DNA from 2 places in the Enterococcus sp. AAFC-DPL-6103 genome. Region 2 is predicted to be linked to the other one. Evidence: riboswitches for the same ligand, from Rfam matches in the RefSeq annotation. Region 2 holds a riboswitch; the other holds the start of a gene.

Region 1 (6,798 bases), 260 kb from region 2:
AATCGCACTATTTGCCCATAGCGAGGCTCCAGTTTGAATGCTTCTTTATACTTATTTAGTAATCTGTTGGTTATTTGAATGTCAACGAACAGTTTTCTTTAGTATAACATAAACTGACTTTCTGTTATGACCAGTTTTTTAGTTGCTGAATGAGTCGAAGCTACAAAAAATATTTTTTAATGATCCAACAAATCAAGATCGTAATCAAATCCGTTTTCGTCACTTAGTTTTTTATAAAATTCACCACTTTTTTTGATTGTTCGTTTTTGCGTAGGTAAATCTAAGGAAACTAATCCGTAACGATTTTTGTAAGAATTGATCCATGACCAACAGTCAATGAACGTCCATAGATGATAGCCCTTGATGTTACATCCGTCATTAATTGCTTTCCAAAGATAAGCTAAGTGGTCTTGAATAAATTCAATGCGGTACTCATCGATTACTTGCCCAGTTTCGTCCATAAATCGTTCTTCATTGGCAACCCCCATCCCATTTTCGGAGATGAATGCCTCAATGTTTCCATAGTTATTCTTGATATCCATACATAAATCATAGATTCCTTTTTCATAAATTTCCCAACCACGATATTCATTCATACGACGTCCAGGCATTATATGATTCTCAAAGAACCATTCAGGTAGGAAAGGGCCTTCTGGATTAATTGCTGTGAGGCGAGCTTTTACTCTGCGAGGTTCATAGTAGTTCAACCCTAAAATTTGGGCGGTATTTTCTTGAATCGTTGCTAGATCTTCTTGAGTAAAGTCGAGCGGCAACTGGTCATATTTGTTTAAAAGTTCTACTAATTTTGGTGGAAAGTTTCCTTTTACCATTGGATCTAAAAAACTTCGCGTATAAAATAAGTCTGCAATCTCTGCGGCTTTGACGTCAGTAGGATTCTGACTTCGTGGGAAGGTCGGGCTAAGATTTAAAATGACACCAATCTTGCTTGATAACTTGTAAGTTTTAAAAACTTCAATTGCTTTTGCATGTGCTAAGATTGTAAAGAATGCAGCTTGACTTCCACGTTTAAAGTCAATCAGATTTGGGTAATGAAAGTCTTCTAAGTAGGAGCCAAGAATGGGCCCAAGTGGTTCGTTAAACGTAAACCAATGAAAGACTAAATCGCCAAATTCTTCAAAACATGTTTTTGCAAAATGGACATAGGCATCAACGACATCTCGTGATTCCCAACCACCTTTGTCTTGTAGCTTAGCAGGCATATCAAAATGATAAAGATTAGCAAAAACTTTTATTCCGTTTTGATTCATTTCGGTAAATAAATCACGATAGAAAGCAATCGCTTGTGGATTAACTTCTCCTACGCCATCATGTGGAAACATTCTTGCCCAAGAAATAGATACCCGAAAAGAATTATGTCCAGTTTGTTTCATTAACTGAATATCTTCTTTGTAACGATGGATATGATCGCTTGTGATTTCTGAGCTGATTCTTTGGTAGAAGCGATTAGGTTGTTCTTTGTACCAACGTTCCCAAACAGTTTCAGCTTTTCCTGTTTCGCCACGCCCTTCAGCTTGCTCAGCAGACCACGCAGATCCCCACCAAAAGTTTTCTGGGAATGATAATTTTTTGATTGTACTCATTGATAGACCTCCTTTAAATTCATTCCAATCATAACATCGCTTTCAAATAAAATAAATACTTTTTATATAAAATATATATCTTTATCGATAGAGCTTGTTTTTTTTAGTTAAAAATAGCTAAAAGTATGGTAAAGTATAGAAGAAGCTATTGTTTTAAGTGGAAGGAGGATACGTATGAAACAAATTCCCAAATATATGGAAATTTATTTAGATGTTAAACGGAAAATCATGGATGATGGGTATCAGGTTGGCACCAAATTACCGACTGGTGACCAATTAGCAGAAGAATATGGAACAAGCAAATTAACTGTAAAAAAGGGGATTGATTTATTAGTATCGGAAGGTGTTTTGCGGACGCGTAGCGGATTTGGTACAGAAGTTTTGCGTAAACCAATTGATAATTCAAAAGTTTTTGGTCCAAACGAAGGTTTACTGAGCACGATGGGGGAAGAACATGTGGACTCTGAGATCCATACTTTTTCGATTGAACTTCCTTCAAATGAGGTGGCAGAAATGCTACAAATCAGCGAGAAAGATTACATTTACAATATTATCCGGAGTCGATTCATAGACCACCAACCTTATTCAATTGAACAAACATTTATGCCACTGGCTATTATACCTGGGCTGGAACCTAAGCATTTGAAAAAATCAGTTTATGCTTATATCACAGACGAATTAAATCTGGAAATAAAGTCCTCTCATTTGTGGATCAAGGGAGATGTGGCTAATGAGTTTGATGCAAAAATCCTAAATATCGATCCTGGTGAATTTATGATTGAAGTAGATAAAGTTGTCTCGTTGTCCTCAGGAGTACCGTTTGAATATTCTTTATCTAGACATATTTACAAGGACTTTGTTTTTGAAGCAATCTTTGTTGAAAAATAAAAATCGCATATTCAACTAAAATAAACAGCAAGTTAAGTCTATTTCTTGCTGTTTATTTTTTATTTTTGCAAAAGTATATATTTTTTAAAAAAGATATTTACTTTACTTAGAAGACGAGTTATTATCTAGAGGAAGGCAATCGCTTACAAACAAAGGGGGAGAGTTTTATGGGTAAAAGTAAAAAAGAGGTCATCCTTGAAAAATTTGGGATAATCGCAACAAGATTAGGAAATCAGATTCACTTACGAACACTGCGAGACGCATTTGCAACGTTCATGCCGTTTATGATGTTAGCTGGGTTTGTTACTTTGATTAACTATGTCATATTGGAGCCAACAGGTTTTTTAGGTCACTTTATTCGGCCCGAAACTTTATCAACGATTCAAGAAATCGGAATTTCAATTAGCAACGGTACACTGAGTATTACAACGTTATTAGTTGTAGCAGCAGTCTCTTATCATATGTGTGTTAGCCGCAATTATCAAAATTCAATCGCTGCAGTGCTAGTTGCTATTTCTACTTTCATTGTTCTCACACCAATGGTTATGATGTTTACTCCAGAAAATAGTCAAAAAGCAATAGAAGTGAATGGCGTGATTCCGATTGCTTACACCGGAGCTTCAGGCATGTTTGTCGGTATTTTTGTCGGCCTTGCAGCCACCGAATTATTTATCAAATTATCTAAAAATGAAAAACTTCAGATCAATTTATCTGGCAATATTCCGCCAGCTGTTCTGAAATCATTTAATGTCTTGATTCCGATTATGTTGACCATTACCATATTCGCAATTGGTTCATTTACTATCAATCAGTTATTCCATATGGATGTCAATACATTGATCACAACGATTATTACAAAACCTTTGAGCAAAATCACTACTGGGCTACCAGGATTCTTATTGTTAACATCCATTGCAAATTTATTTTTTGGTTTTGGCATTCATCAGGCTGTCATTTCTGGTTCATTACTCGATCCTTTTTTGATTCAAAATATGCAAGAAAACATGGCTGCCTACGCTAATAAAGAAGAGATTCCTCACATCATCAACATGGCTTTCAAAGATACGTTTGCTGTAATGGGCGGCTCTGGTAATACGATTGCCTTACTTATTGCGATTTTTATTTTTAGTCGTCGTAAAGACTACAAAGACTTTGCTAAATTATCTGTTACACCCGCTATTTTCAATATCAGCGAGCCGATTATTTTTGGGTTACCCATTGTGTTTAATATTAGCTTGATTATTCCATTCGTTTTAGCACCAATATTTTCACTAACTGTTGCTTATTTTGCAACAGCAGTTGGATTGATCAATCACGTCGTTGTCCAAATTCCTTGGACGACACCGCCAATCATTTCTGGGTTCTTAGCGACTGGTGGGGATTGGCGTGCTGCAGTTCTTCAAATTCTGATTATTGCTGCCAGTGTGTTCATCTACTTACCGTTTTTACGTATTGACGAAAAAGTTACGTCGAATATGACAAAATAACTTTCAAATAGCTTAAAAAAAGCGAACAGCCAATTGTTCGCTTTTTGTTTGCTTAAACAAAAAATTTCTTTTCACTTCTGACAAAAGAAAAAATATGTTATGCTAGATAAGTAAAAAATAATAGAATCTACTCACAAAGGGGAGCCTTTCGAGGCTGAGAATGAGTTTACTCTAAACCCTCCGTACCTGTTTCGGTCATACGAACGTAGGAATTGTGACGAGTGGAAGTGTAGCTAACACTTCTCCTTTGTGAATTGTGATGATTCTAAAGGAGGAGTTTTTTTATGCATTCAGAAACAAAAGTGTGGATTGAAGGGACGATTATTGCAGCATTAGCGATGGTGCTTTCACTGATTCCACTCGATATTGGAAGCAGTTTTACCTTATCAATTGGACAAATTCCAATAACTATTTATGCTTTACGTAGAGGCTTTAAAGCAGGATTAGGTGCTGGGTTGATTTGGGGATTATTACACTTTTTAATGGGGAAAGTTCAATTTTTGAGTGTCCCACAAGTTTTAATTGAGTATCCAATCGCATTTACCTTTGCTGGGTTTGCTGGAGTGTTTGCCTTGTCCTTACATCGCGCAATGGTGAATGGGGAAACATCCAAAATTTATGGGATCCTAATTGTCTCATCGGTGGTTGGAACCTTCACTCGCTTTTTCTGGCATTTTGTTGCTGGTGGTATTTTTTGGGGGGATTATGCACCGGAAGGGATGAATCCTTGGATATTTTCATTTGTTATGAATGGCGCGAGTGGTTTAGCCACTGCAATTGTCGTCGCAATTGTGGTCGTTATCTGTTATCGAGTAGCACCAAAGCTATTTGATCCACAAAAATAAAACAAAAAAACTCTTAAAAGACTTTTTGTTATCGAAGTCTTTTAAGAGTTTTTTTGTTTATGCCAGCGATTTCTTTGCTAGCTGCGAAGGAGAAAGACCATAATATTTTTTGAAGAGTTTACTAAAATGATACGCATCTTGATAACCTACAGCTTGAGAAATTTCTCTGATTGTTAATTGTTCGTTTGCTAGTAGTTCCTTAGCATGTTTCAGTCGAACTTGGATAAGATAATTGATAGGGCTCATACCCGTAGACTCTTTAAAAACTTTTGATAAATATGTGGGGCTAACATACAACGTGTCAGCTAATTGCTCTAAAGTAATTTCTTGCGTGTGATGATTTTCCAAATAATAAATCGCATGGTTGACTAAATATTGTTTTCGTTTGGCATTTTTTGAAAGTGCCAAAGTGACCGTATTATCTTGCGTTTTTTCTAGACTTCTTAAAATGAGTACTAACATCTCAATGATTAACGCTTTGACCATTAATTGAAATTCTGGTTGTTCTTCACCATATTCTTTGACGAGGCGCCACGCTTTGTCGAGAAACTCCCATTGATATTCTCCAAGATTAAGAATTGCATTTTTTGTTGGTAAGTGATTTCTCTTTAGTCCGTCTAATGAAATATTCGTTAACCCAATATGAAGTTGATGAGAATAGGTTCCTTGTTTTTGTTCTTCCCCGTGATGGGTTCCAGGATTAAAGAGCATAATTTGACCAGCATTTAATTGAAATTCTTGTCCTTCGATTGTATAGTTCGCTTGCCCCTCTAACACGATACTGATTTCTAGAAAATCATGGGTATGGCTGTCACTTTTGTTTCCTTGTTCGTTCCAAGGATCAAAAGCATAAATAATTTCTGGGTTAAATATTTGGGCATTTGTATAACTCATGAATGAAAACCCTTTCTTTTAGATTTGATAATATTGTACATCAAAACAAGTAAGAATAACCATTTTCTTTCGAATTTATTAAGGATAAGCTAATACTTGATTGAGAAAAGGCTTTCGTATAGGAGGGAAAATAAAATGAGCAATTATCAATGGATTTGGCAGTATGTAAAGAAATATGCAAATAAAGGATTTCTGGCAATTATTTTTTTAATAATCAATGCGCTTTTAATTGTAGTCAACCCATTAGTGGCTGGTGAGATTGTAGATAAAGTAATTGAAAAAGGGGAAGCAAATTTATTAATTCCGTTATTAGCATTGATGATTGGTATCACGATTTTTCGAACAATCATTCGTTATACTTATCAGATTTTATTTGAACGAATTGGTCAGAACAGTTTGTTCGAGCTACGGCAAGAAATGTATCAAAAATTACAAGAACTTGATTTTGATTTCTTCAATCACACTCGAGTTGGCGACATCATGGCTAGAATGACAGGGGATACAGATGCTATTCGTCATTTTGTTTCGTGGGTAGTCTATAACATCATTGAATGTATTTTATGGTTCAGTATTGCTGTCATCGTAATGGCAACAATTAATTGGCAATTGATGCTGGCACTGGTTGCAGTCACCCCAATCATTTTCTTACTTACTCAAAAGATGTCGAAGCAAGCGCGACCAATCTTTTTTGAGATTCGAGAAAGTTTTTCTCGTCTGAACTCAATGGTTGAAGAGAATATTGGTGGCAATCGTGTCGTCAAAGCATTTGCTAGGGAAGATTTTGAAATTCAAAAATTTGTGGAGCACAACGAAGATTACAAAGCACAGAACATGAAATCAGCTGAAGTTTCTATGAAATATCTCCCTTGGTTAGATGGATTAGCTGGAAGCTTGAATGTGATTACGCTGATTTTAGGCGGGTTATTTGTTATACAAGGAAAGATGACTTTAGGTGACTTGATTGCTTTTAATGGTTTTTTATGGATGCTGAATCAACCGATGAGAATGAGCGGCTGGTTGATTAACGATGTTCAACGTTTTTCGGCAGCTTGTATCAAAATTCGGCAAATGTTAGGAACTAAA
Region 2 (6,798 bases):
TTCCTAGCATAATTTTAAAGTTAGCTCCCATGAGTGATTTTTCAGAATATTTGGAAAAACACCCTTAAAAATTATAAAAAGATTAAAATAATTATCTTTCTATGTGATTATTATAACAAAATAAGGTGAATATTCAAATGTTTTTATTTATAAAGGTTATAAAAGCAAAAAATTGAGTAATAAGTTGCCTTATTACTCAATCAAACTTTACTATAATGTCTTTTTCCATCAATCAATTTTTTGTTTTATCATTTAATAAAGATGGCACGAAAAGTATAATCATTGAAATTTACCAGCTAGCTGCTATCTTTTTTAATTTTTTCCGCATTCTCGTATCATTTAATTGCGTGATTAAATCCTTTTGCCTTCTGGTTTCTTGTAGACAGGTACTCGTTGTATTCGAACAAGCCTCTTGATACATCTGTCCTAATAATTCATACTGGTATTTTTTCTCGTAAGTTGAATAGTCTGGCAATATCTCATGAAATTTAGTCATTGAAATTTTATTACTCATGCTTTTAGTGATGTCATATTGAACATTGCACGCATAAAGTTCAAAAACTGACAAAGTTTCTTTAAGAGAATATTGTGTGAGCAAATGATTCATTGATTGATTTTCTTCCCCTACAACATATAGTTCTTCCATTGCTAAGTGAATTAAAAATAATAACTCCTTTTGTTCTTGAGATAACTGGTTGATATTTTTTTCAAATGAATTTTGCATTTTACTTTCCCCCTTACTCATGAATAGTTTTTCTTTTTATGAACGAATGTCTGAGTCACCCTCCCATTTACTACACCTGTCATAAAAAAAAGCCGTGACAAAAACTTGTCACAGCCTTTTAATGTAGAATTCATTTCTCACAGTGAATCAAACTTGATCACTGAAATTCCACGAGACAAGCTTTTCTTCATTTTAACAGAAGTAAAAACTGATAACCTCGTTATTGTCCAACATGACCACTAATATTGCTGACTCACTTAGACATTAAATTTCACCGCTAAGAAATGTTTGAAGATTCTGCGTCATTCTCTTCGCTAAACTCGTCGACTGGATCATTCTTAATTCAGCTAAAGATTGCAAATGACTTGTGACTATCGACTTGTAATCTTCTACCTTTACTTTTTTTCCCAATGCCCATTCGATAGCCGCCACCCCATCTGTTTCGATCAACAAACGATCAAGCGGTACTTTTTTCGCCAATTCTGTGACTGCCTTATTCCGCATCAAATCGATCCCAATGGTGAAATAGCAACCAAGGTCAATATAAGCTTCTTGAAGTGCCATACTTGAATACCAATGAATCAAGTAACGATTGGGATATTTTTTGATCAAGGATAAAATTTCTGCTTCGCATCCTTTTGTATGCAAAACAACTGGTTTTTGGTGTTCCATTGCATAAGTCAGTTGCTGTTTAAAAATAGTCAGCTGTCGTGATATTGGCACTTGTGTCCACACTCTATCTAATCCAATTTCACCAATTATGTTGGCTTTTTCCAAATAAGGTAAGACTTCTTCAAACTGGTAACGATCTGCTTTCCAAGGATGAACACCAAAACTTAACATTTGAAGACGTCCCTCTTTAGTCAATCGCCGATTTTCTTTCCATTCTTCCGGCGAGTCACAATTTAGAATCGTCAATATCTGATGTTTTTGTTGCTGTTGTGCTAATTCTGCACTTCCTGCCAAATGACAATGTCCATCAATCAACATATGTTTCACCTGCTAACAATTGATAGATGTTTTGTTTCAGCATTGCTTGTTCGCCAAGCCAACTCCTTGTTCGTTTTTCTTCTGGTAACTTGATATCTGCAATGATTTGCGCGGGTCGAGCAGACAGCACTAAAATTCGATCGGATAAATAGATTGCTTCTTCGATATCGTGGGTCACTAGTAAAGTAGTCCTCGTTTTTTGTCTTGGTAACTGGAGTAGCCAGTCTTGCATCTGACTTCGAGTCATCGCATCCAACGCACCAAACGGCTCATCTAACAATAAGTAGTCAGCTGGATTCATCATAGTTCGCAATAATGCAACTCGTTGTTTCATACCACCGGAAAGTTGTTCTGGTAAAAAACTACTATATTTTTTCAATCCAAATAATTGCAGTTCTGCCATTACTTTTTCTTGATTGATTTTTTGATGGTTGATTTTTTGATACAATGTGACATTTTGAAAAACACTAGCCCATGGTAATAATAGATCTTCTTGTGGCATATAACTAAACGCTGTATTTAATCCTGTAATTGGTTCCCCATCAACAAAAATATCTCCTGACGTTGGCGTCATTACACCAGTTAAAACTTTCAATAAAGTTGATTTGCCTGCACCACTTGGAGCAATGATCGATACAAACGAATTCTTTTCAACAATAAGATTCATTTCTTTTAAAATCTCTAAGTTATCAATCGTTACAGTTAACTGATTGATTTTAATTGCCACGTCTTTTCCTCCTATTGAATAAATTGATTTGTGAATAATTCTTTTGAATCCACTTTTTCTTTAATTAGCCCACTCTCTTGCATAAAATCAGTATAGTTGTCCCACACGTTTTCTTGCATCAATCCCCATTTCTCTGGTTCATCGGTATAATTTTCTGAAACAAATGCTTGTGACTCTTCCAAGAAACTTAATTGGTTGTCTGATGCGTACTTATGCAAAATTTTTGCACTTGCTTGTGGCTGTTTGATTGCTTCTTGATAACCTTTTTTTGTTGCATCCATAAATTTTCCAACTATTTGGGGCTCTTGTTCTATCATTTTATCACTTGTAATAATAACAGGAGTATAATAATCTAAACGTTCATCTAGTTCTCTCAACGGAAGATAATTCAAGTCAATTTGCGCTTCTTTTGCCTTAATCATATCCCAGCCTTCAAAATACCACTGTAAATCGACACCTTTTCCTAAAGCTTCTGGTCCTTCTCCAGTGCTCCCAACAATTGTTAACTTAGAAAAATCTGCATTATCATGCTCCATAACTGCTTTCAATACCGCTTCTTCACTAGGACTTTGCCAACCTGCATAAGTTTTCCCCTCAAAATCCTTTGGTTTCGTTATCCCGCTGTCTTTCGTTGCGACAAATCCAGAAGTATTGTGTTTCATAATCGTCGCAAGCGCTTTTACCGGAATGGATTGACCATCAGCATGTGCGTAAGTGACATCTTCTTGGTAACTAACGCCGAATTGTGCTTTGTCTGCACCCACTAAACCAATACTTGTCGAATCGTCCCCTGGCTCAATGATATTCACATTCAAACCTGCTTCTTTATAGTAACCTTGTTCTTTGGCAACATAGATACCTGTATGATTCGTATTTGGCACATAGTCTAACACAAGAGTGACATCCGTTAATTTTTTTGTGGTATCCGTATCACTTGCTTCCTGTTTATTTGAACCACACGCGGTAAATAGTAACAAAGCCGGTACTAACCATAACAATTTTTTCATTTTCTTCCTCTTCCTATTCTCTAGTGTACAACCAATAATAATAACTTTTCTTTACTAACACACTTAAGCCATTCAACAACAAACTAAGAACGACCACACAAAGGATTGCTGCGAAAACCTTGTCGATTTGATAACTGTTTTTTACACGAATCATATAGTAACCTAATCCTGACTGTGCGCTTAGCCATTCTCCAACGATTGCACCGCTGACACAATAAGTTGCCGCAACTTTTAGCCCAGAAAAGAACCCCACAAGACCTTCAGGAATTTTGAAGATTCGATAGATCTGTCCTGTGCTTGCCCCCATTGTTCGTAAAAATATAATTTGTTCCCTTGATGCTTTGCTCAATGAATCCGCAAAAGAAACGACTATCGGAAAGTAACTCATCAAGATAACTAAAATCACTTTCGGCATTAGTCCAAAACCAAACCACAACGTAAGTAATGGTCCCAATACCATGATTGGCAAAGTTTGTGACACCACCAAGATAGGATAAATTGCAGTCTTTAATAAGTCATAATAGTCCATCAGCAATGCTGTGAAAAACGCAATGATTCCTGCAATCACTAGGCCTAATAAGGCCTCACTCAAAGTCGTGAGCGAATGAAAAAACAGCGTGTGCCAATCAGCAAACAATGCTTGGAAAACGGCAATTGGACTAGGCAAGATAAAAGTTGGTGTCTGCAAGAGTTGAACACTGACTTGCCAAATCAGTAGCAAAACGCAAATACTGATTGCTGGATATAAATGTTTCTTCAATAGTTCACCTCCTAAATGAATCGAATTTAACACTGGAACAAAAAAACGCTTGTTTGCGGACACAACATAGGTCTCACTTAAACAAGCGTTTGCTATGTTTCTCCCTTCACCAGTATTAACTGACAGGTTCGATGGGTCTAAGTTCACAACTTACTCTCATGCCGTTTACGACATCCCCAGAAACAAGTATTCATTTTTTTCAGTGTAGCATAACAAAATTCGGGCAACAAGCACTTCTTCTTAATTTATCCCTTCACTATTTCAGTAAATAGGGTAAATCACTAGCCAATGTTGGATAACCAAAGATCCATTGATCCACGATTTCTTTCGTCAACTGTTGATTGATAGCTATCGCTAGAAAATCAATCAGTTCATCTGCTTGTTCACTTAGGACGCTGGCACCAATCAAAAAGTTTTCTTTATTAAAAAAAAACTTTGCTTTAGCTAACGGTTCATTTACTCGATGATAAGTAAACCAATCCGTCATTTCTTGGGTAACTGTTACTGTTTGCCTGTCATCTTCGACTTTCGTTACTCCAACAGTTGCAATCTTTGGACTACCGTAAACGATAGTGGGAATGACAGGATACTTAATGGCTTCTTGCAGTTCTTTTGTCACTTTTCTAGCAACATATTGTCCTTCAAATGTCGCCACAGGCGTTAATTTTGGTAACTGTTTCTCAATAATGTCTCCGCAAGCAAAAATTTTGGGATTTGTTGTTTGAAGAAATTCGTTGACCATGATCCCTTTTTTCGTAAAAGCAACATTGGCACGCTCCAAATGTAAAGATTCAACATTTGGTTGGCGACCAGTTGCGCAAAAAATAGCGTCTGCTTCAAACGTTTCTTTCTCAGCAATCAACTGTAATTTTCCATTTTGACGCGTGATTTTTTTTGTATCTACATCAAAAGCAAACTGGATTCCAGCTTTTTTCATTTGAATAATGGCCTCTTGAACCAATTCTTCATCAAATTCTTTTAAAGGTCGCTGATTGTGATGCACGATGGTTACTTCACTCCCCGCCGCGTGAGCAATTGTCGCTAATTCAAAGGAAATATAACCTCCACCAATAAAAATCAGTTGTTTTGGTAAATCGGAAAGCGCTAGAAAATCAGTACTCGTTTGTAAATATTCCTTTCCTTCTATCGGCAAGATCGTTGGACGTTGCCCAGTTGCCAGCACAAAGTGTTTTCCGCGAAATGTTTTTCCTATTACTTCAATCGTTTCTTCGTCAAGAAAACTTGCTGTTCCAGTCAGATGATCGATTCCTGCTTGGCTTAATTCTTTTTGGCGATTTGCAGAGACTGGATCAGTAAATGTTCGTTTAAAAGACTGAAGTTCTTGCCAATTCAATGGTGGTACTTCAGAGAACCCTTTACCAAGCAATTGCTTGACCCGATTACGTGCTTCCACACCACCTATCAAGATTTTTTTGGGATCACATCCTCGATTGGGACATGTCCCTCCCCACAAGTTTTCTTCAATTACTAATACTTGTTGCTGCTTTGCTTTCAACTCATAAGCGGCACTTAATCCAGCCACTCCTGAACCAATCACAATTGCGTCATACTCCTTCATCGTTTGTTCGACTCCTTTCGACTTAAAAATGCAAAGACATCTTGACCAGACAATTCTCCAATAAGCTTTCCTTGATTGATGACTTGAACAACTGGTGCTTGGGCTAATTTTTGATAAGCCTGAGTTAATGGAGCTGTGATCTCAATCATAGGAACATTTTTATCTGTTATTTCTTTGTCATAGAAACCTAAAGCGATCAGTTCTTCCACCAAAATTTCTTTTTGATTGGTTTCTTCAAAAAAGCTTTGAACAAATGCGTTATTTGGTTGCTTCAATAGTTTTTCCGGTGTATCACATTGAATCAACTGACCGTCTTTCATGACACCTATTCGACTACCTAGTTTGACTGCTTCTTCCATATTGTGTGTAACAAAAACGACAGTCGTCCCTAATTCTTGATGTAATGAAAGAACTAATTCTTGCAAGGAAGCACGTGAAAGAGGATCAAGTGCACTAAACGGTTCATCCATCAAAATGATTTCTGGATTGGCAGCAATTGCACGTAGAATACCGATTCGTTGTTGCTCTCCACCAGATAATTCCCGTGGAAAGCGATCTCGATAATCCGTTGGCGAAAGCCCTACTTTTTCCAATAACTGGTCCACTTGTCGTTCCCGTCTTGACTTGTCCCAGCCTAGCATCTCTGGTATCACTTCAATATTTTGTTTAACAGTCATAGTTGGAAATAAAGCGATTTGTTGTAAAACATATCCCATCTTCCACCGCAATTTTTGTAAATTGTAACTAGTTAATTTTTCACCTTTAAAATATATCTCCCCACTCGTTGGCTTGATCAATCCATTGATCATCTTCAGCGTACTTGTTTTTCCACTACCAGACGGGCCAACTAATACGAAAATCTCACCTGGATGAACAACAAAGTTTAGTTGATCAATCACAACTTTTTCAGCAAATTTTTTTTGGACTTGATGAAACTCGATGATTTCTGTCATTTTTCAGCCTCCTTGCTCAACCCAATCGTTACTAAAAACTCGTGGGCGACTTGTGCTG

Evidence for each region. A riboswitch is a leader RNA that binds a small molecule or an ion and turns the genes downstream of it on or off. The one in region 2 is predicted to bind thiamine pyrophosphate.
Region 1: another riboswitch for thiamine pyrophosphate. It lies ahead of thiT (energy-coupled thiamine transporter ThiT); the one in region 2 lies ahead of AC4BC3_RS04970 (ABC transporter permease).

The regions. Positions count from the first base shown of each region.
Region 1 covers NZ_CM177102.1:1,260,023-1,266,820, forward strand. The annotation lists gene AC4BC3_RS06125 (glycoside hydrolase family 1 protein) at 177-1,601, opposite strand; gene AC4BC3_RS06130 (GntR family transcriptional regulator) at 1,776-2,489, shown strand; gene AC4BC3_RS06135 (PTS sugar transporter subunit IIC) at 2,657-3,976, shown strand; TPP riboswitch at 4,104-4,205, shown strand; gene thiT (energy-coupled thiamine transporter ThiT) at 4,261-4,821, shown strand; gene AC4BC3_RS06145 (AraC family transcriptional regulator) at 4,879-5,715, opposite strand; gene AC4BC3_RS06150 (ABC transporter ATP-binding protein) at 5,851-6,798, shown strand, end outside.
Region 2 covers NZ_CM177102.1:1,002,253-1,009,050, reverse strand. The annotation lists gene AC4BC3_RS04990 (hypothetical protein) at 290-724, opposite strand; gene AC4BC3_RS04985 (TatD family hydrolase) at 989-1,714, opposite strand; gene AC4BC3_RS04980 (ABC transporter ATP-binding protein) at 1,704-2,441, opposite strand; gene AC4BC3_RS04975 (ABC transporter substrate-binding protein) at 2,453-3,448, opposite strand; gene AC4BC3_RS04970 (ABC transporter permease) at 3,462-4,208, opposite strand; TPP riboswitch at 4,293-4,397, opposite strand; gene AC4BC3_RS04965 (dihydrolipoyl dehydrogenase family protein) at 4,465-5,787, opposite strand; gene AC4BC3_RS04960 (ABC transporter ATP-binding protein) at 5,784-6,740, opposite strand; gene AC4BC3_RS04955 (ABC transporter permease/substrate-binding protein) at 6,737-6,798, opposite strand, start outside.